DNA from 3 places in the Xenorhabdus cabanillasii genome. Region 3 is predicted to be linked to each of the others. Evidence: riboswitches for the same ligand, from Rfam matches in the RefSeq annotation. Region 3 holds a riboswitch; each other region holds the start of a gene.

What was found. Region 3 has a riboswitch for thiamine pyrophosphate ahead of thiB (thiamine ABC transporter substrate binding subunit). Riboswitches for the same ligand answer to the same signal wherever they lie in the genome.
Region 1: another riboswitch for thiamine pyrophosphate. It lies ahead of thiC (phosphomethylpyrimidine synthase ThiC); the one in region 3 lies ahead of thiB (thiamine ABC transporter substrate binding subunit).
Region 2: another riboswitch for thiamine pyrophosphate. It lies ahead of thiD (bifunctional hydroxymethylpyrimidine kinase/phosphomethylpyrimidine kinase); the one in region 3 lies ahead of thiB (thiamine ABC transporter substrate binding subunit).

The regions. Positions count from the first base shown of each region.
Region 1 is NZ_QTUB01000001.1:1,562,792-1,570,576, forward strand. Features, by position in the region: gene thiE (thiamine phosphate synthase) at 1-266, opposite strand, end outside; gene thiC (phosphomethylpyrimidine synthase ThiC) at 250-2,235, opposite strand; TPP riboswitch at 2,426-2,553, opposite strand; gene BDD26_RS07525 (HAD family hydrolase) at 2,666-3,328, opposite strand; gene nudC (NAD(+) diphosphatase) at 3,560-4,330, shown strand; gene dcp (peptidyl-dipeptidase Dcp) at 4,538-6,745, opposite strand; gene hemE (uroporphyrinogen decarboxylase) at 7,133-7,785, shown strand, end outside.
Region 2 is NZ_QTUB01000001.1:2,793,754-2,801,538, reverse strand. Features, by position in the region: gene fbaB (class I fructose-bisphosphate aldolase) at 104-1,153, shown strand; gene thiD (bifunctional hydroxymethylpyrimidine kinase/phosphomethylpyrimidine kinase) at 1,254-2,054, opposite strand; TPP riboswitch at 2,095-2,187, opposite strand; gene cspE (transcription antiterminator/RNA stability regulator CspE) at 2,322-2,531, opposite strand; gene BDD26_RS13120 (amino acid permease) at 3,311-4,672, opposite strand; gene BDD26_RS13115 (helix-turn-helix domain-containing protein) at 5,137-5,523, shown strand; partial or broken gene BDD26_RS13110 (N-acetylmuramoyl-L-alanine amidase) at 5,631-6,462, opposite strand; gene BDD26_RS13105 (alanine/glycine:cation symporter family protein) at 6,643-7,785, opposite strand, start outside.
Region 3 is NZ_QTUB01000001.1:1,715,411-1,723,195, reverse strand. Features, by position in the region: gene BDD26_RS08215 (prepilin peptidase-dependent protein) at 1-20, opposite strand, end outside; gene thyA (thymidylate synthase) at 377-1,171, opposite strand; gene lgt (prolipoprotein diacylglyceryl transferase) at 1,168-2,073, opposite strand; gene ptsP (phosphoenolpyruvate--protein phosphotransferase) at 2,157-4,403, opposite strand; gene rppH (RNA pyrophosphohydrolase) at 4,426-4,956, opposite strand; TPP riboswitch at 5,073-5,176, shown strand; gene thiB (thiamine ABC transporter substrate binding subunit) at 5,303-6,328, shown strand; gene thiP (thiamine/thiamine pyrophosphate ABC transporter permease ThiP) at 6,304-7,785, shown strand, end outside.

The sequences.
Region 1 (7,785 bases), 150 kb from region 3:
AGATGTACACCATAGGCACGGTGTTTGATTGCCAGACGCCAGTAATCGTTGATGAACAGACGAGCGCTGTATTGATTCCCCAGTGTAATGGCCTGCCGGATATCGTCCTCCACTTGCTCTTCGGACATATCTTTGATGCGCAATTGCAGGGTTCTGACACCCGCTTCCAGTAATCGCCCAATCCACATCAGGGAATCCACAACGGGATATAGCCCTAACCGGTGTTCAGTTGGAGCAAAGGATATCGTTTTAAGCTGATTTGACATCGTTGATATCCTCGGTACGGTGATACAGTTCACTGCCATGAACACGGAATTCTTCGGACATCTGTTCCATGCCAGCTTCTTGCTCCAGTTTTGCGGCATAATCTCGCACATCCTGCGTGATCTTCATTGAACAGAATTTTGGCCCACACATTGAGCAGAAGTGAGCAACTTTACCGGATTCTTGTGGTAAGGTTTCATCGTGATAAGCGCGGGCAGTTTCAGGATCAAGCGCCAGATTAAATTGATCTTCCCAGCGGAATTCAAAACGGGCTTTTGACATGGCGTTATCGCGGATTTGTGCACCGGGATGACCTTTAGCAAGATCTGCCGCATGAGCGGCGATTTTGTAGGTGATCAGCCCCTGCTTCACATCCTCTTTGTTTGGCAGGCCGAGATGCTCTTTGGGAGTGACATAACACAGCATGGCACAGCCGAGCCAACCGATCATTGCAGCGCCAATACCGGAGGTGAAATGGTCATAACCCGGCGCGATATCAGTTGTCAGTGGCCCCAGGGTATAGAATGGCGCTTCGTGGCAATGCTCCAGTTCTTCTGTCATATTGCGGCGAATTAACTGCATCGGAATATGCCCCGGCCCTTCTATCATCACCTGAACATCATATTCCCAGGCAATTTTGGTCAGCTCACCGAGGGTATGCAGTTCGGCAAATTGTGCTTCATCATTAGCATCCTGAATGGAGCCGGGGCGCAACCCGTCCCCCAAAGAGAGGGAAACGTCGTAGGCCGCACAGATTTCACAAATTTCACGAAAATGAGTATAGAGAAAGTTTTCCTGATGATGGGAAAGGCACCATTTCGCCATAATTGAACCACCACGGGAAACAATGCCTGTCAGGCGCTTGGCGGTCATAGGAACGTAACGCAGCAACACTCCCGCATGGATGGTGAAATAATCCACACCTTGTTCGGCCTGCTCCAGTAACGTATCGCGGAACATTTCCCATGTCAGGTTTTCCGCGATGCCATTGACTTTTTCCAGTGCCTGATAAATAGGAACTGTGCCGATGGGGACTGGGCTGTTACGTAGTATCCATTCACGGGTTTCGTGGATGTAGCGTCCGGTGGAGAGATCCATCACAGTGTCAGCACCCCAGCGGGTAGACCAAATCAATTTTTCAACTTCTTCTTCGATAGAGGAAGTGACGGAGGAATTACCGATATTGGCATTAACTTTCACCAGAAAATTACGTCCGATAATCATTGGCTCAGATTCTGGATGATTAATGTTAGCAGGAATAATCGCACGGCCGGATGCCACTTCCTGACGGACAAATTCAGGCGTGATGTTATCCGGTAAATTTGCTCCGAAACTTTGCCCTGCATGTTGTTGGAGCAGAATTTCACCACGGATACGTTCACGCCCCATATTTTCACGCAGTGCGATAAATTCCATTTCCGGTGTAATGATATCTTGGCGTGCATAGTGCAATTGAGTCACGCGCCTGCCTTGTTTGGCTTTTAATGGATGGGAACGATGTTTGAAGCGCAGGTGATCCAGTCCGGCATCTGCAAGACGCTGTTGAGTAAAATCAGAACTGAGGATTGCGACAGGTTCAGTATCATTGCGCTCTTCAATCCACGGTTGGCGGATCTTCTGCAAACCAGTTTGTACATTCAGTATGGCTTCAGGATCACCATAAGGGCCGGAAGTGTCATAAACAGGTATGGGTTCGTTTTCCTCAAATTGAGGCTCCTCTTTCGTTCCGCCAATCAGTGTGGGGGATAACTGGATTTCCCGCATAGGAACCTGAATATCTTCGCGTGATCCTGCCAGATAAATACGGTTTGAATTGGGAAATGTCACACCTTGAATCGAACTGATAAATTCCTGTGCTGCATCTCGTTGGGCTTTACGTGGCCGTGCTGGATGGGCTTTAGGTGAGATATTGGTTGCAGGGATAATATCAGCGGTAGAGGTAACGCTGTTGTTGGTAATCGCATTAGACATAGCAAATTCCTGACTGTGTTATCGCCTGTCTCATTGCGCAAATAAACATGACGCTCAGATAGGGCTTAAGTTGAGAAAATTGCTTGTCTGGAGCTCGCAGGGAGTAATGGTTGATTGCTGAATTACGTCATCTGAACAGATTTGTTTGCACAACAACTTATCTGTACCACAAGAAGAAGAACATATCAGCGGGGTGATTACTCTTGTTCCCTTCGCGGGTATTAGCCCGATCAGGTTCTGCGGATCCCGAATAAACGGTCTCAGCCTGTGTCCACCGTGGTGATATAGGGTGAACGCTAGGCACTCCGACAAGAAAACACCCAGAGTATAAAGGGGATTCTGAAAACTGCAACCAGAAAGCGTTAAGCTGAAACCAGAACTAAACCAGAACATTTCGTGTGAGACTGGCTTCCTGGGGTTAATTACTTGACTATAAAGCCCAATTCAATTGTTTCCAGCCATGAGCTTTTGCTGCCGCCCGTAATTGTATATCTGGATTGACAGTAAAGACTTCGCTGGCAAATCGGCACATCGGTAAGTCATTCGCAGAGTCTGTATAAAAATAGATATGTTGTGGCGATAAATTCTGCTCTGCCAGCCATTGTTGTAAACGGACAACTTTTCCTTCCCGGAAGGTAGGGATACCCTGAATGTCTCCGGTATAACAACCATCTTCCATTACCATATCAATCCCCATTGCTGTTTGTACTCCAAATGCAGCAGCGATTTTCTTAACTACAAAAGAAACGGTAGCAGAAATGATGATGACAGGAATGTTTTGATGGTGGTAGATATCTAATTGTTTTCTGGCGGCAGGATAGAAGACAGGTTTGATTTTGGTTTCCACAAAATCGGTCAGCCAGATATCTATTTGCTCATGAGGAATTTGGCTGATTGCCTGTAAGTTGGTCGCCAGATACTCTTGCATATTCAGCTTTCCTGCACAGTAATCCGATATCATTTTCTGGTCTGCCTCTATAAAGCGCGGATCAGTAATGATGCCTTTTTCCCATAAATAACGAGTCCAGAGCTGGCTGGAATCCCCGCAAATCAGGGTATCATCCAGATCAAATACGGCAACCTGTTGTGACATAGTTGTTATTCCTTAATTTAGGATACTTATTGATACCTGCATATTATTGATTGAAAGAAAATCAAACACTTTATTTGCATTAAATGGGTATTCAGAAACGTAATTAATATAACAGATTGCAGACAGAATACGATGAGGAGTATGCTGTACTTATACCAAGATTTAATAACATTTAATTAACATTTCAATGTGGCTATGACACAACATCCGATGCAACAAATGATGGAACCGATGATGCAAAAGAAATTAACAGGCACAGAACGAGGCTGGTGGATTGTCAGCCTTGAAAACAGAGTTTGGCTACCACAAGGGGAATTGCCATCAGGAACAGCCAGTCAGTGGTCATTGCAAGGTTATGTGGCTTACGTTATCGGTGAATGGTCGGGAGAAACTGTTTGGTTGATACGCCATAAGATGGAAGCAGATATGTCTTCTCCTCGTCGGATTGCAGAGCAAGATCTCAGGTTATTTCAACTGGCAGGACGCGGAATCCAATTGGCTGAGTTCTATCGTTCACATCATTATTGTGGTTACTGTGGCCAAGAAATGCAACAGAGTCAGCATGAATGGGCTTGCCTGTGCCAGCACTGTGATGAACATTATTATCCGCAAATTGCGCCTTGCATTATTGTCGGCATTCGTCGCGATGATCACATTCTGCTGGCACAGCATCGGCGTCATCGTAACGGTATCCATACGGTACTTGCCGGATTTGTTGAAGTGGGGGAAACACTGGAAGAAGCTGTGCATCGTGAAGTAATGGAAGAGAGCGGGATAAAAATCCGTAACTTGCGTTATGTTGCTTCTCAGCCATGGCCTCTCCCAAATTCATTGATGGTGGGATTTCTGGCGGATTATGATAGCGGTGAAATTGAACATGACCCTGTCGAGCTTATCAGTGCAGATTGGTATCGTTATGATAACCTTCCTTTGATCCCTAAGTCTGACACGATTGCCCGCCGTTTGATTGAGGAGACGGTTGCATTATGTCGTCAACAGTGATGAGTCAAAACCGTACCAATGCAGGTAAGCGCTGAGCTTTGACAAACTGCCGTTTGGTGTGAGATAGAAGGTTCCAGTTTTCGAGTAAATAAAGTTATAAAAGATCTGCGTTTAAAGGAAGTACGCAGATCTTAACGGATAACACGAGACTTTTGCGACACCCTCACATTGGGCGAAGATTGACGGCGTGTTAGCTAATAATACACCTTATTGTTTTTGTTCCTCCAGGCCTCGGTTTTTCAGCATATGCTTAATACTCGGTGGCTTACCGCGCCAGTTGATATACAGTTTTTCCAAGTCTTCACTATTACCACGTGACAACACCTTATCGCGGAAAAGTTGGCCATTCTCTGCCGTCAGACCTCCGTGTTCGGTAAACCAGGCAAAAGCATCGTCTGCCAGCATTTCTGTCCACAGATAAGCATAATAACCGGCAGCATAACCGCCGCCCCAAATATGCTTGAAGTAGCTGGAACGATAGCGCGGCGGTACGTAGCTGAGATAGATGTTGTCTTGTTGCAGAGACTCGGCTTCAAACTTATCCACGTCCTGTTGTGGCTGAGCAGCGGTCAGCATATGCCAGTGCATATCCAACAATGCGGCTGACAGCAGCTCGGTCATGCTATAACCTTTGTTGAATTTGTCAGCCTTATTGATCTTATCTACCAATGCTTGTGGCATTGCTTCTCCGGTCTGGTAATGCTTGGCATAATGGGCAAACACCTTTGGATCGCGCGCCCAATACTCGTTAAATTGTGATGGAAATTCCACAAAATCACGGGCGGTATTTGTACCGGACAAGCTCGGATATTTCTCATCGGCAAACATACCATGCAAGGTGTGCCCAAACTCATGGAATATTGTGATCACGTCATCATACGACAACAGTGCTGGTTGGCCCGGCGCAGGTTTAGTAAAGTTGGCGACGTTGTAAATCACCGGCTTGGTTCCGATGAGCTTTGACTGATCGACAAAATTATTCATCCAGGCTCCACCATTTTTGTTGTCGCGCTTAAAGTAATCGGTATAAAACAACGCCAACGGCTTTCTGTCTTTATCGAAAACTTCATACACGCGGACGTCGGGCTGATAAACCGGGATGTCTTTGCGCTCCTTAAAGGTAATGCCATACAGCAGATTGGCGGCATAGAACACGCCATTATTCAGAACGTTATTCAGTTCGAAATACGGCTTAATCTGTGATTCATCCAAATCATATTTTGCTTTGCGTACCTGTTCGGCATAAAACGGCCAGTCCCAGGCTTCCAGCTTGAAGCCCCCTTTTTGTTGGTCAATCACCGCCTGAATGTCTTTGGCTTCGCGCTCAGCGCGTGCGGTGGCCGCAGGTACAATATCACGCAAAAATTTCAATGCGGTTTTAGGCGTTTTGGCCATCTGATTTTGCAGTTTCCACGATGCATAATCCGGGAAGCCCAGCAGCTTAGCTTGCTCAGCACGGATCTTCGCTAACCGGGCCAGAGTTTGACGCGTATCATTATCGTCACCTTTTTCAGCTCGGGTCCACGATGCCTCAAATAACGCTTTACGCGTATCGCGATCTTTCAGGTTTTGCAGACTCGGCTGTTGGGTGGTGTTTTGCAATACCAACAGCCATTGTTTGTCTAGCTTACGCTCACTGGCGGCCTGCGCAGCCGCGGCAATTTCGCCATCGGACAGCCCGTCCAGCCTGGCTTTATCTTGAATCGCCAGCGCACCATTTTTGGTTGCCGCCAGCAGTTTGTTGGTAAACTGGGTACTGAGTGTTGCTGCTTCCTGATTCAAAGCCTTTAACTTTGCTTTATCCGCATCAGACAAGTTGGCTCCCGCTAACTCGAAATTTTGATAAGTCACTTCCACCAATCGACGCGATTCTGGATCCAGATTCAACGTCCCGCGCTGCTGGTAAATGGCTTTGATACGGTTGAACAGTCTACTGTTCAGCATAATTTCATCATTCATCGCCGCCAGCTTTGGTGAAGTTTCCTCATTCAGTTTTTGCAGCCCGTTAGTGGTATTAGCCGATGTCATCGCCCCAAATACGTTCATCACCCGTGTCAACATTGCGCCCGATTTCTCCAGCGCGACAAATGTATTTTTAAAATCAGGGGGGGCGGGATTATTGGCGATCTTCTCTACCTCCTTCAGTTTCTGTTTAATACCGGCAGCAATCGCGGGTGCATAGTCTGTTTCTTTTATCTTATTGAACGGAGGAGCCTGGAACGGTAGTACACTTGGGGAGAAGAAAGGATTTTTGTTCTTCTTGTATTGTTGTTGATTAGCCTCACCGGTCACATTCACCTGCTTTATTTGATTACTTGATACGTTCGTGTGGTCAGATCCCAGTTTATTTTCTTCGGCCTGCGCTTGGGTGCCTAGTGCCAAGCCAATAGCCAGTACTAAAGTGGATAAACGCATTAGTCGAAACTCCTTCATGTAAATGGTTATTTATCAATGAAAATGACTTCATAAGCGCTTTGTCACAGTCAATTAACTAATGTAAACCAATTCATCCAACGATTAACTGAAGAGCGTAAAACAATGAAGAGTTATGGCAATGTGAGAAACGGCATTGCCTCCACGTAACACGCGGGTTACATGAATTTAACATCATGAGAGCGATAAGTCGGCGTGCCTAGTCCTTGTTCCGGGTTTTGTGACTCTGCACATAAATTTTTTCATCTGGGGTCGCACGTTATGGGAGATTGGCGCTTGAACATTTATTTATTGGTGGTCAAGACAGAAGTTCGGCTTCCGACGTGTTATCATGCGCGCGCTTTTTGTCGATAATCAAGGGAGCTTGCCATGAATGAGTTGAAAAACGACCGCTATCTGCGCGCCTTATTACGTCAGCCTGTCGATATTACACCAGTATGGATGATGCGTCAGGCAGGACGCTATTTACCTGAATATAAAGCCACGCGTCAGGAAGCGGGGGATTTCATCTCGTTATGCAAAAATACTGAATTGGCTTGCGAAGTCACGCTCCAGCCCCTGCGACGTTTTCCATTGGATGCGGCGATCCTGTTTTCTGATATTTTGACGATCCCTGATGCAATGGGATTGGGGCTTTATTTTGAAGCAGGTGAAGGGCCGCGTTTTCAATTTCCGATCCTTAATCATGCCGGTGTGGAAAAGTTACCTGTCCCCGATCCAGAGATGGAGCTGGGTTATGTGATGGATGCTGTTCGAGCGATTCGCAAAGCGCTAGCAGGACAAGTTCCTCTGATCGGTTTTTCTGGCAGCCCGTGGACACTGGCGACTTATATGGTCGAAGGGGGAAGCAGTAAAGCGTTTACTAAGATCAAAGCCATGATGTATGCTGAGCCCGCGACATTGCATCTACTGCTGGATAAATTGGCAAACAGCGTTATTCTATATTTGAACGCGCAAATTAAAGCTGGCGCTCAATCTGTCATGATTTTCGATACCTGGGGTGGTGTGTTATCTCAGCGTGA
Region 2 (7,785 bases), 1.1 Mb from region 3:
CTTCGACTGAAGCGATCCACTACAGTTTCCCTCTCTGCTTATCTTGTACTCAGTACAAATATAAACAACAATCAGTAGCGCCTTTTGCAAACTGGAGTTAAACATGACTGATATAGTGAAGTTGTTAGGAAAAGACGCAGAAAGTTTATTGCAACATCAATGCAATACCATTTCACATGAAAATCTTTACCTCCCAGGCACAGATTTTGTCGATCGTGTAATGGTTGAAAATAATCGGCCAAACTCTGTGTTGCGCTCAATGCAAACTTTGTTTAATCACGGGCGCCTGGCTGGAACTGGCTATCTTTCAATTTTGCCAGTCGATCAAGGTGTTGAACACTCGGCAAGTGCTTCTTTTGCAACCAACCCACTCTATTTTGATCCTAAAAATATTGTTGAATTAGCAATCGAAGCAGGATGTAACTGTGTTGCCTCAACTTATGGTGTTCTGGCATCTGTCTCCCGCCGCTATGCCCATAAGATTCCGTTTTTGGTGAAACTTAATCACAACGAGACGCTGACCTATCCAGCTCAATATGACCAAACCTTGTATGCCAGCGTTGAGCAAGCGTTTAATATGGGGGCAGTTGCAGTTGGTGCTACGATTTATTACGGCTCTCCCGAATCACGCCGCCAGATAGAGGAAATTTCTGCCGCTTTCGAACGAGCGCATGAATTAGGTATGGTAACTGTGCTGTGGGCTTATTTACGCAATTCAGCTTTCAAAAAAGATGGCGTTGATTACCATACAAGTGCCGACTTAACTGGTCAGGCAAACCATCTGGCAGCGACTATCGGCGCAGATATCGTTAAACAAAAAATGGCAGAAACCAATGGCGGATATACCGCAATCAGTTTCGGGCACACAGATAAACGTGTCTACACTGATCTAACAACAGATCACCCTATCGACTTGGTTCGCTATCAACTCGCCAACTGCTATATGGGACGTGCAGGCCTGATCAATTCTGGCGGAGCTTCGGGGGTGAATGATCTGAGTGATTCTGTGCGTACCGCAGTCATCAACAAACGTGCCGGAGGTATGGGACTGATCCTGGGACGCAAGGCATTTAAGAAATCAATGAAAGAAGGCGTTTCACTGATCCATTCTGTTCAGGATGTCTATCTTGACAAGAGCGTCACCATCGCCTGATAGAATTTGCTTAATTTACTGTATTAGAAATGGGGATTTCATATCCCCATTTTGAATCACACTACCACGATATTATTGTGATAATTCCTACGGCTATTTCTTACCACCACTGATGAAAATGATGCACAGGCCCTATTCCTTTCCCGACATTTAGCGTATCTGCCTGCATTAAAGCATTCTGCAAATAGGCCTTTGCCACGGGTATTGTACTCTGCCAATCGGCATAACGCGGCCGCAGTGCTGTAAGAGCAGCCGACAACGTACAACCAGTTCCGTGTGTATGGCGTGTATTAACTCTGGGTGCCGTAAAACGCCACTCCCCTTCAGACGTAAACAACCAATCCGGACTTTCTCCATTGTCCAAATGCCCTCCTTTTAATAAAACAGCCTGGCATCCCATTGATAATAGCTCGCGTCCTTGTCGCAACATTTCAGCTTCTGTTTCAGCAAGAGAGCATTTCAATAATGTTGCGGCTTCGGGTAAATTTGGTGTAATCAAAGAGACAGTTGGCAACAATAATTCCGTCATCGCTTTTACCGCTTCCTGCGATAATAAAGGATCACCGCTCTTTGCCAGCATAACGGTATCTAACACGATATAAGGAACCGGATAACGGTGGAAAACTTCTGAAACGACATGAACGTTGGCAGAATTAGACAACATGCCGATCTTAACACTATCTATTCTGACATCTGAAAGTACAGATTCAAGTTGAGCAGAAATAAAGCAGGGTTCAATATTGTAAACTGTCTGCACTCCTGTTGTATTTTGCGCAACAAGAGCTGTTATTACAGTCGTTCCATATACGCCAAGTGCAGAAAATGTTTTTAGATCAGCTTGAATGCCGGCACCACCGCTAGGATCGGTTCCTGCAATGGTCAATGAATTAATTCTCATGATGGTAGTTCCTGCCACCAGCCCAAGAAAAGCGGATATCAAACCAGAGATACCAAGACTTCCCTACGCTGGCATTATCCAGATCAGGTAATACGGGTACTTCTCAGTTCATTTAAGAACGCCCCGAGCCAAAATAAAAATCACTCTATTAGTATCCCAATAGAGTGATATTTGCAATACGTTATCGTTAATGAATGGAAAAGGTTAACGATAGATATATTCAGCCAGCCACCAACATACCAGCTAAAATAAATTTGTTACTACTTCTTACTATAAAGTCGTGACATTTGCAGCGGCTGGACCTTTAGGGCCATCCTGAATTTCAAACTCAACTTGTTGGCCTTCAGACAATGTTTTAAATCCATCTTTCATAATTGCAGAAAAATGTACAAATACATCTTTGCTGCCATCAGCTGGAGTAATAAAACCAAAACCTTTAGACTCGTTGAACCACTTCACAGTACCAGTGATTTTTGCCATTTCAAAAATTTCCTTTGAATCACTTTATTCGCCGATTGACATAAAAAGAAACAAACCAGTATTCGTTGCTGCTATTCATTAACAGAAACAGTACTTCGTTTACCCAGGTGTTTTATTACATACTCTTTATATAATCGCAAGCCATTTTTTTCAGGTGCACGAGCTAACGCACATATTTTAAATTCTTAATATCTATTCTGATTTAATATTGTCCGAAAGCATTTATATTACATAACCACATGAATTAGCAGAAAAATAAAACATTAACTTAATGAAATGATTTTTACTTATTTAATATATAATTCTGTTTTCTACACCTATTAAGAGGTACTCTAGAGAGTTATAACTTTTAAAATAAATTGAAGAAGCAATAAAATGATAGCTAATTTTATGTTAATGCCTGAAAGTAAAATATGATTACTCCAAATTTGGCTAGTTTACGTTTTGTTTAGCCTTTATTAAATATTGTTCAATTAAAACACTCATACTTCAACTTTTAAACTCCAGCTATTCTAGCAATATGTCAGATGATTACATAATGTTTATAACACCGGAGTGACTGAACTTTAAATAACAAATTGTCCAGATATCAACCTACAGTAAATATCATTATAGGATAACATTCATTTTATATGCAATTTTGTAGGTATTTTTTTAAACGATTTTCTTTTGCTTAAATAACACTTTGTCATAACGCTCTAATAAAATTGGTTTCATTATAAAAATCAGCCGAGCATAATGCCCGGCTGGAAAAGTGTACGCATTTTCAGCAAAACAATTTATGCCTTGACCTTATTTGATTTGGAAGATAAATAACCTACCCATAATATTCCGATCCAAAACGGCATCAGGATAACTGATACACGTATATCAGGCATCGTCAGAATAATAACAAGAATGAAAGCCAAGAAAATCAAACAGAGAAAATTACCAAATGGATACCAAAATGCCTGGAATTTTGTCTTAACACCTTCTGCATTTTTTGCAGCGCGAAATTTCAAGTGTGATATACAGATCATAATCCAGTTAATCACCAGCGTTGTAACTACCAATGCCATCAAAAGCTCAAATGCTTTACCAGGCATAATATAGTTAATCAATACGCCTATTGATGTAGCCAACGCCGACAATCCAATTGACAAAACGGGAACACTACGCTTGTTCACTTTAGTCAAAATACTCGGTGCATTACCTTGTTTCGCCAGACCATACAACATCCGGCTATTACAATAAACACCACTGTTATAAACAGACAACGCCGCAGTCAATACAACAATATTCAGAACATTTGCGACCCAAAAACTATTCAGATTATGGAAAATCAAAACAAATGGACTGCCTCCCTCCACAACATCCTTCCACGGATAGAGAGAGAGCAAAATGAACAACGAACCGATATAAAATAGCAGAATACGATAAACAACCTGATTAGTTGCCTTTGGTATATTAACTTCTGGATTTTCAGCCTCTGCCGCAGTGATCCCGACAGTTTCCAAGCCACCAAATGAAAACATGATAACGGCCATTGCCATAATCAGGCCGACAACGCCATTAGGCATAAAACCGCCCTGCTGCCATAAGTTGGTTACACTGGCCTGTGGCCCTCCCGTGCCGGAAATGAGCAGATAAGAACCAAAAAGGATCATTCCGATGATAGCTGCAACTTTGATAATAGAGAACCAGAACTCAGCTTCCCCATATAACCTGACATTAATCAGATTTACGGCATTAATCAGCACAAAGAATATCGCAGCAGAAACCCATGTTGGAGTTTCAGGCCACCAATACTGGATATACATACCAACAGCGGTGAGTTCCGCCATCCCGACAAGTATAAACATTGCCCAATAATTCCAACCGGACAGAAAACCCGCAAAATTACCCCAATATTTATAAGCAAAGTGGCTAAACGAACCCGCTACCGGCTCTTCAACAACCATTTCACCCAATTGACGCATTATCAAAAATGCAATAAATCCACTAATGGCATACCCAAGAAGAACCGAAGGCCCGGCCATTTTTATCGTTTGAGCAATGCCCAAAAATAACCCTGTTCCTACTGAGCCACCGAGAGCAATAAGCTGGATATGCCTGTTCTTTAAACCACGCTTAAGCGTAGATTGTTCTATTTGTCCTGTCATCTAGTCCTCTTTATGATGCTTGGAACCGGTTTAAACTGTTTTATTTGTTGTTGTGGACCTGAACAGACCGAAGAAACCTTATATTTCCTCTATCATTATGTGATCTGCCGTAGCCAAACTACCCTGGTGTGGTTGCTACCAAGACAGATTCTGATTTTAATCCAATAATTAGTTTACTCATTCAAATCAAGTGAATATTAAAGCATCATTTACGAAGAATGAATACCGAAAATGAATGTTTACATACATACTTGCAAGAGAATTATTGGGATGTATATCAAAAAAGCAAATATTGGATAATAGTGCAGCTTTCTAATTCAAATCTTCTATCACAATGCTTGTAATACATATCCAGATCCAATAAGCATAAAATTAGGCGTATTATTATCTATTAAGCATAAAACTAAAATCTTGAAAAAAAGTTGTGTATACTTCCTCTCACCTTTAACCAATTTATAATTGTAATGCCACAGGATAATCACTTAGCACTTGTATGCGCACTAAGTAAATGGATAGAAAATCACCTTGGGCGAGTCATCCATCTTGAAGAACTTGCTGCTTACTCTGGCTATTCGCTTTGGCACATGCAGAAAATATTCAAGGAAGTCACCGGAATATCGCTTGGTAAATATATACGCCAACGTCGATTAGCGGGTGCTGTGCACCTTCTGAAGAACAGCTCCCTACCCATTTTTGATATCGCCCTGGATTTTGGCTTCGGCTCTCAATCTCACTTTACTTATATGTTCCGTAAAGAATATGGCATTACACCTTACGACTTTCGTCAAAGTACAGATACAGAGCTTGAAGTTAAACTTCCTCTGCATCTGACTTACAATTGCCAATCATGAAACACGCTATTTTGCGGCCAGATATTGACGTCAGGCCGCAATATTACCAGCCTTAATCTCTCTCAGTCGTAAGAGAGCGTGGTACTGCTACTACATTCATTATCATTTCATTTATATTTTTCGATTAATGCCAAAGCTATCGCTTCAGTTTCTGCATCGGGATTACCCCGAATATCTGACGGACGAAAATGCATCTGAAACACCTGAATTACCTTCTGAGTATCTTCATCCAGAAAACCTGTCTGGGGAATGGAATAGCCATAAGCAGCCAAGGCTTTTTGTATTCCAATAACAGGAACCAGAGTATCTGGCAATCTGTTAGCTAAATATCTATTTACTGTAGTAAGATCAGGCCAAGCACCAATACCTTGCTCATAAAGCTCCCGCCACGGAAAAACAGGACCGGGATCTTCTTTCCGAAGTGGTGCGATATCAGAATGACCAACCACATTTACTGCCTCGATTTTATTCCTGCGAATGATATCTTTTGCCAACCTGATCAAGGCATCAATTTGTGATGGGTGATATATGCACCACTCTTTTTTTAATAAAATATTGCTTAAAACCACAATTGACAATTTCTATGCCAATAGAATAACTGTTTAAATTCTTATACCCTCTCCACTCACTTCTACCTGCATGCCAGGCTTTTTCTTTCTCAGAGGATAATTGAAAGATAATCGGCTCATTATTCTTATAATTAGGTTGAGATGGGATCAGATATTGAACACTGACATTACCATTCGTCAAAACTCGCAGAGAGTTCCTATCATTCAGTGCCGTATAGTGCAACACAAGAAATTTGACCGATTCAAGGTCCTGCCTGGTCGAATACGAATAAGAATGATCAATAAGATAATTATCTCTTTCTTCTAATGGGGTTTTATGACTGCAACCAACCAATAGTGTAAGGAATACACCTATTAAGATTTTTCTCATCATATTAAAACAATAAAAAAATTGAATGATGTGCTACGTATAGTAGATGAAATTACAATAAAAATAAAAGCCGGATATCAATTAAATACAGAATATCCGGCTAATACATTTATTTTCTTAATTTTATAAATTACTGCTTTTAGCGATATCCACTATCTTCGTTATTGTAAGCAACACTGATTAATGAATATCTGCCTTAATCTCAACTCGCTTCTGGTTATTCTGAACTGAGTCTTTATTCCAGATACCTTCTTCAACTTGCTTTTGAATTTCTGGATACATATTGATATCAAAAGTTGGCAACTGACCCGCTCTCCTTTGCTGGTTATAATCCTTCGCCAATTTCATCGCAATGCCTGATAACAAGAGAATAGCAACCAGGTTCACAATAGCCATACAAGCCATGGATATATTCGCCATATTCCAAACTAATGGCACATCTGCCATTGTACCAAACATCACCATACCTAATGCAGCCAGACGTAAGATGAACAAACCTGCAGTGTGGTTACGCTCCAAGAATATCATATTACTTTCAGCATAAGCATAGTTAGCAATAATAGATGTAAAGGCAAAGAAGAAAATAGCAATGGCAACGAATGTTGTTCCCCAATGCCCAACTGCAGATGACAATGCGCGTTGAGTCAATTCAATTCCACTGATAGCTGTGACATTCTCATTAAGGATACCTGAAGAAAGGATAATGATTGCTGTAGCACTACAGATAACAATCGTATCCATAAATACCCCCAACATCTGTACATATCCCTGAGAAGCAGGATGTGGCGGATATGGAGAAGCAGAAGCCGCTGCATTTGGTGCAGAACCCATTCCCGCTTCATTCGAGAACAGCCCCCTTTGCACCCCTTGCAGCATAGCTTGGGAAATACCATATCCCAATGTTCCTGCTATCGCTTCCTGAAGACCAAAGGCACTTTTAAAAATTAATGCAAATACATCAGGAATACGTTCAATATTGTGGCCAACAACCCAAAATGCCAATATTAAATAAGCCCCCGCCATAAATGGCACAACGAATTCAGCAACTCGTGCGATTGAACGCAATCCGCCGAAAATAATCATGCCACTAATGATGACTAAGACAATACCGACATACAAAGGTTTAATATCGAAGGCAAAGGAAGCCGCTTCCGCAATTGAATTTGCCTGAACAGCATTGAATACAAGACCAAACGCGATAATAAGGAAAATAGAAAATAATATTCCCATCCATCGCTGCTTCAACCCTTTCTCCATATAATAGGCAGGGCCACCACGATAATTTCCTTGATCGTCTTTCGTCTTGTACAACTGGGCAAGCGT
Region 3 (7,785 bases):
TTAGTGTATTTATCGTTCATCAGCATCCAGCTTATGTCTCTGTTTACCGGTTTAAATTATCGCTGGCGAAAATATCTTCAATTTGAGAGGAAATAAAAAGCGTAAGTTTTCATTTATGCGAGGGGATTTGAAGAGAAATATCCGTATATTGCTCTGTTACATTCTATTTGCGAGCCAGCTCAATGGCATAACCAAAGAGATTGAAATTTACACAAATTAACGATTTCATATACTATGAAAACAATAAAATCGTTAATAAAGCAGATACAGATAAGCTTTCATGAGGAGTATCATATGAGAATAAGGGTACGATTTTCTTTTTTCAGATAAATGATATTTCCATCCCCAAATAGGGGATGGAAAAGATAATGCGGAATTAAATCGCAACCGGGGCTTTAATACCCGGATGCGGATCATAATTTACGATTTCAAAGTCTTCGAATCGATAATCAAACAGGGATGCAGGCTTACGTTTAATAACCAACTTTGGCAATACTCTGGGTTCACGGCTCAATTGCAGTTTCGTCTGTTCCATATGGTTGCTGTAGAGGTGGGTATCACCGCCAGTCCAGACGAAATCCCCCACTTCCAGATCACACTGCTGAGCCATCATGTGAACTAACAGAGCGTAGCTGGCAATGTTAAATGGTAACCCTAAAAATACATCACAGGAGCGCTGGTAAAGCTGGCAGGACAGCTTACCGTCTGCCACGTAAAACTGGAAAAATGCGTGACATGGTGCCAAAGCCATTTTGTCCAATTCGCCAACATTCCATGCAGAAACAATGATCCTGCGAGAGTCAGGTTCACTCTTTAATTGTTCAATAACGTTGGTCAGCTGATCAATCTGACGACCATCCGCTGCTCCCCAGGCGCGCCATTGTTTACCATAAACTGGCCCTAAGTCACCATTTTCGTCAGCCCATTCGTCCCAGATAGTAACGCTATTATCATGCAGGTATTTGATATTGGTATCACCATTCAGGAACCATAACAGTTCATGAATAATGGAGCGGAGATGGCAGCGTTTGGTTGTTACCAGCGGAAAACCTTCTTGCAAATTGAAACGCATCTGATGACCAAAGATTGAAAGTGTCCCTGTGCCTGTACGGTCATCTTTTACTGTACCTTCTTCCAGTACTTTTTTCATTAAATCCAGATACTGCTTCATTTTGCCTCTTGTACCTTATCGTTTCGCGTATTATTGCGAGTATTGTTGTTGCGGGAACACTTATATGCCCATACCATCATCAGAATCCCCGCTAAAATCATTGGTATGGAAAGGATTTGCCCCATACTGATCCCTTCAAATAATCCAAGTTGGGCGTCAGGCTGACGGAAAAATTCAACGATGATACGGAATATACCGTAACCAATCAGGAATAGCCCTGAGACACTTCCCATCGGGCGTGGCTTACGAATAAATAAATTCAGAATAATAAACAGTACAATGCCTTCCAGCACCATTTCATACAGTTGTGAAGGATGGCGCGGCAGGACACCATACTTTTCCAAAACAGGCCATAGCGAGGAATTAGTGGTTGCCAGTGCGATATCTTCACTGCGAGAACCTGGGAACAACATTGCCCACGGTGTATCAAGTGTGACACGCCCCCACAACTCACCATTAATAAAGTTACCGATACGCCCCATACCTAAACCAAAAGGAACCAATGGCGCAACGAAATCAGCAGTTTGCAAGAAGTTGCGTTTAGTTCTGCGCGAGAACCACCACATTGCACAAATAACGCCAACCAATCCTCCGTGGAAAGACATACCGCCGTCCCAGACCTTAAACAGATACAGAGGATTATTCAGGAACATCGGCAGGTTATAGAACAGAACATAACCGAGGCGTCCGCCAATGAATACCCCGGCAAAACCTGCATACAGCAAGTTTTCTACTTCGTTCTTATTCCAGCCACTGTTTGGTTTTGCCGCACGACGATTTGCCAACCACATCGCAAAAACAAAACCAACCAGATACATAAAACCGTACCAGTGGAGAGATACGGGGCCGATTGAAAATATGACAGGGTCAATATTAGGAAATGCCAGGTAGCTAGTGCTCATCGTTCCCCACTAAAAATTGTTGTGTGAATGAATTTGTATGTTTATGCCCTAAGACAAATAATCGTAAATAATAGCATGGGCGGTTAAATGCCACCACGCACCAACCCACCAAGACCGTGGGTTTCCATAAATGCAGAGGAAATCTCTCTCACTTGTTGGCTGGTTTCCGCCTCCAATATTTCTTTAACAAAATGATTGAGTTCGCCGGCATCTAAATGATGCAGCAAGTACTTGATACGCGGGACACTTCGACCACTCATACTCAGGCTACGATAGCCAAGACCTATCAGAATCAGCGCCCCCATCGGCAAACCTGCCATTTCACCACAAACAGTAACGGGTAAGCCAATACGCTGGCTTTCATCAATAATCTGTTTTAAAGCTCTGATTACTGCCGGATGCAGGTTGTCATACAGAGAAGCGACATGGGTATTATTACGATCCACCGCAAGTAAATACTGGGTTAAATCGTTTGTACCGATAGAGATAAAATCAACCCGTTTCTTCAATTGTGGCAGCAGCAGGATCAGGGAAGGAACTTCTACCATGATCCCGATTTGTGGCATCGTAATAGTCGTAGCAACTGATCGTTCAACTTCTGCTTTTGCCCTGTCGATCAACTTCCTGGCTTCATCAATCTCTTCAATACTGCTCACCATCGGCAGCAATATTTTCAGGTTCTTCGTCTGTACATTGGCTTTCAGCATAGCTCTGAGCTGAATCAAAAATATTTCCGGCTGATCCAGGGTTATGCGAATTCCCCGCCAGCCAAGACAAGGGTTTTCTTCGTTAATTGGCATATAAGGAAGGTTTTTGTCAGCGCCAACATCCAACGTCCGCAATACGACTGATTTATCAGGAAAAAGTGTGAGCATTTCTTGGTAGCGGTTTTTCTGTTCATCTTCTGATGGAAAACCACTATACAGCATAAAAGGGATCTCAGTACGATACAACCCGACACCGTCGATACTATCGCCCATTTGTTGCTCATATTTCAAGCTCAAACCAGCATTGAGCTGAACCAATACTCTTTCCCCATTCTTAAGACGTGCTTTTTGCTGCAATTCGCCTTCAGCCAACTCGCTGAGCACCTGCTCTTCTTCAATAAGTTGGCGATATTCCTGAACAACCAGCGGCTCTGGTTCAATAAAAAATTCTCCGCGATAACCATCCAGAATCAACATCCGGTTATGCAGTAGTTCTGGTTGAATGTCTGCACCCATAATCGCAGGTATTCCCATTGCCCTGACCAATATTGCGGAATGAGAGTGAGTTGCCCCATCCCGTACAATGACACCAGCCAGCTTATCCTGTGGTATTTCAGCCAGTAAATTGGCGTTGAGTTCATCAGCAACCAGAATGAAATGTTCAGGCCACTGGTTGTTGCCAGTAAAAGAATCATCCAGATGAAACAATACCCGTTGCCCAAGTGCCCGTAAATCAGAGGCTCTTTCCCGCATATAGGCATCTTGCAGGCTGGCGAATTGCCCTGCATATTTCTCAATCACGGTCTTAACCGCCCATTCTGCGATAAAGCCGTTATCAACGGAATGAAACAGATCCTGTTTAAGTTTGGGGTCATTCAATAAATGGGAATAGAGATCAAAAATGGCAGCACTTTCTTTTTGTGAACTGGCTGTAAATCGTTTACTTATTCGACGACATTCTGCGGTTGCCAGTTCAAGGGCTTGGGTCAGACGAGAACGTTCAGCCTGATAATTCAGTGTTGATGCTGCAAATACTAGTTCGAGCGCTGGTTGAGAACAATCCTGCCATCCCTGAGCCATGACAATGCCATCGGAAACCGCCAGTGCCTTGATACGTGTCTGGCGATACTGGCCAAACAGCTCACGGGTCTGCGCTTGAGCAAGGATCGCAGCTAATTGCATAGCAAGTGTCACCATAAAGGATTCTTCACTTTCATCAAATAATCGGCGTTCATTTTGTTGAACAACCAAAATCCCTTGCAATTGGCGACGATAAATAATCGGAACCCCTAAAAAGGCCCGTAGATTTTTTTCTTTTACTTGAGGAATATATTTGAAACTGGGATGCTCACGCACATCGGCAAGGTTGATTAATTCCGACAAACGCCCGACTTCACCCACAACGCCTTCATCAAAGGAGAGGCTGATCACGCGTTTTCCCGGCTTTTTCAACCCCTTAGTAGCCATCAGGTAATAGCAACGACGCTGATGGTCTGCCAGATAAATAGAACAAACATCCGTGTTCATTGCTAAACAGGTTTCATTAACTAATAGCTCAAGCGCTTCCGATAAATTTGTTGCCATCGCAACCTTTTCAACAATTTCCCGTAAGCGCATGAGCATAACGATTACCTAAATTAATTACCTAACTTCTTCTACGTCGATATATATAGGTTGAATAGGGTTGTGAAGTAGATTCCTGCATTGGCATCACAATGGAAGAGAATTCTTTCATCACACGGCGGTATACATCTCGTTTAAACGAAACAACCTGCCTGACAGGATACCAATAACTCACCCAACGCCATCCATCAAACTCTGGTGTACTACTGCGCTGAACATTAATATCTGTTTCATTACAAAGCAACTGCAATAAAAACCAGCGTTGCTTTTGCCCGATACAAACGGGCTTTGTATCCCAACGCACCAAACGCTTGGGTAATTTGTAACGCAACCAGCTACGGGTGGAGGCGAGAACCCGTACGTCTTTGCGATTTAAACCAACTTCTTCGAACAACTCACGATACATCGCTTGTTCTGGTGATTCCCCCGGATTGATGCCCCCTTGAGGAAACTGCCAGGAATGCTGCCCATAACGGCGGGCCCATAGAACCTGCCCTTGACGATTACAAATTACAATTCCTACATTCGGGCGGTAGCCATCATCATCGATCACCAGACTACCTCTCGATAAAACGAATTTGAAAAGATAGCTAATTGTTTCACACTCATCTCAAGCGGTAAACCTCTATCATGGGACTTTGCAGTCACAACCGAAGTCTCTACAATACAGTCATCTCAACGGGGTGCGATTGTTGCGGGCAACATCGCTGAGAACAAACCCGTAGAACCTGATCCGGCTGATACCGGCGTAGGGATTTGAGTTGCTATTCATTGATATATAAATAGTAATTTTATCTGGTACTTTCTCAAATCCTTTGCCAATCTGCTAATAACTCATTTAATTATGAGTGTTAATAGCTACTGTTAATAACAATTATCAATAACTACAGGAGAGCAAAGTGTTTAAACATCTATTTTTCCGATTTATTGCGAGATTTATTGCGATAAGTGCATTATTGATTTCTGCATGTGCCTTCGCTCAGGCAGCACAAGCAAAGCCCACTTTAACCGTTTATACTTATGATTCATTCGCTTCTGAGTGGGGCCCCGGTCCTGTTATTAAAAAAGCTTTTGAAGCGGAATGCGATTGTGAATTGAAACTCGTCGCCCTGGAAGATGGTGTATCTTTACTGAACCGTATAAGAATGGAAGGCAAAAAAGCATCGGCAGATGTTGTCCTGGGGTTAGATAATAACCTGATCCAAGCTGCCCAACAGACTGGATTATTCACTCCTGGCCGTGTTGATACAACAAAGTTAAAACTGCCTGTCACATGGAATAACAATACCTTTATTCCTTACGATTACGGTTATTTTGCCTTTATTTACAACAAAAAGACCTTGCCTTATCCCCCCAAAAGCATGGAAGAGCTTATTAACAGCCACCAGAATTGGAAGATTATTTATCAGGATCCACGCACCAGTACCCCGGGGTTAGGTTTTTTACTCTGGATACAGGATATCTATGGTGATAATGCTGCGCAGGAGTGGCAGAAAATCGCCAAAAAAACACTGACTGTCACCAAAGGCTGGAGTGAGGCTTATGGGTTATTCCTGAAAGGTGAAGGGGATATGGTGCTTAGTTATACCACATCACCGGGCTATCACATCATATCTGAGAAAAAAGATAATTACGCCGCTGCTATATTCAAAGAGGGACACTATTTACAAATTGAAGTGGCCGCCCAGTTGACTTCCAGCAAACAGCCTGAATTGGCACAGAGATTCATGCAATTCATGATTTCCCCCGCATTCCAGCAAGCTATTCCGACTACCCAGTGGATGTATCCCGTGATTGATATACCCCTGCCAGAAGTTTTCAAACAGCTGCCCGTGCCTGAGAAATCACTGCAATTCAACGCAGATGAAGTGGCAAAACACCGTACACAATGGATCCGTACATGGCAAAGTGCTGTAAGCCGTTAATTGCGGGGTGGTTATTGCCGGGGGTGATTGCCTCCGGCCTGCTGCTTCTCATTGCCCTGTCAGCGTTCGGGGCACTGTGGTTTAATAATACATGGTTTAATAACGTATGGCTTAATGCGCCTGAAAGCCACTGGCAGACATTTTTGAGTGACAGCTATCTGTGGCATGTCATTGGTTTTACTTTCTGGCAAGCGTTTTTGTCTGCTTTATTCTCGGTCATACCTGCAATATTTCTGGCAAGAGCGCTCTATCGCCGTCATTTTCCGGGCAGAACGCTTTTTTTACGTCTATGCGCCATGACGCTGGTACTTCCTGTTTTAGTCGCTCTGTTTGGCATACTGACTGTTTATGGGCGTATTGGCTGGCTGGCTCATCTTTGCCAGTGGATAGGAATTGAATACCGTTTTACCCCCTACGGCCTGCAAGGCATTTTGTTGGCGCATATTTTCTTTAATATGCCAATGGCAACACGATTACTGCTCCAGTCGCTGGAAGGTATCGCAGTAGAACAACGGCAACTCGCAGCGCAACTTGGTATGAATGAATGGCAACATTTTCGCTTTGTCGAATGGCCTTATCTGCGCCGTCAGATCTTGCCAACGGCAGCACTGATTTTCATGCTGTGCTTTGCCAGTTTTGCCGCGGTACTCGCGTTGGGAGGCGGCCCTTCTGCAACTACAATTGAACTCGCTATTTATCAGGCTATTAAGTATGACTACGATCTTGGTCAGGCTGCTCTGCTCGCGCTGATCCAACTCTTTTGCTGTCTTGGTCTGGTTTTGCTGAGCCAAAAGCTCAAAGGGGTTCTTTCGGTGGGGTACGGTCATCAACAACAATGGCGTAATCCACAGGATTCATGGCTGAAAAAGCTATGCGACGGATTGCTTATCACCACAGCATTGCTGTTTTTGCTGCCGCCTTTGCTGGCCGTCATTGTGGATGGTTTGAACAGTGCCGCGTTTGATGTCCTCAGTAAACCCGCCTTGTGGCAGGCTTTCACTACCTCCATAATTATCGCGCCAGGTGCTGGTTTCTTATGTGTTTTACTGACTATGATGCTGTTATGGAGCAGCCGTGAGTTACGCCTGCGTCATTTATCCCGTTGGGGACAGGCAATGGAAAGCAGCGGCTTATTGATTCTTGCTATGCCCGGTATTGTCCTTGCGACAGGCTTTTTTATTCTGCTGAATAATACTGTTGGGTTGCCGGATTCCCCTTATGAGCTGATTATCCTGACCAATGCGTTGATGGCAATTCCCTATGCTTTGAAAGTACTGGATAATCCAATGCGTGATCTGGCTGAACGCTATAATCCGCTATGCCGATCTCTAAATATTCAGGGCGTCCATCGCCTGCGCTGGATTGAGCTTAAAGCGCTGAGAATTCCATTAGCGCAGGCACTGGCTTTCGCCAGTGTGCTGTCAATCGGGGATTTTGGTGTTGTCGCATTATTTGGA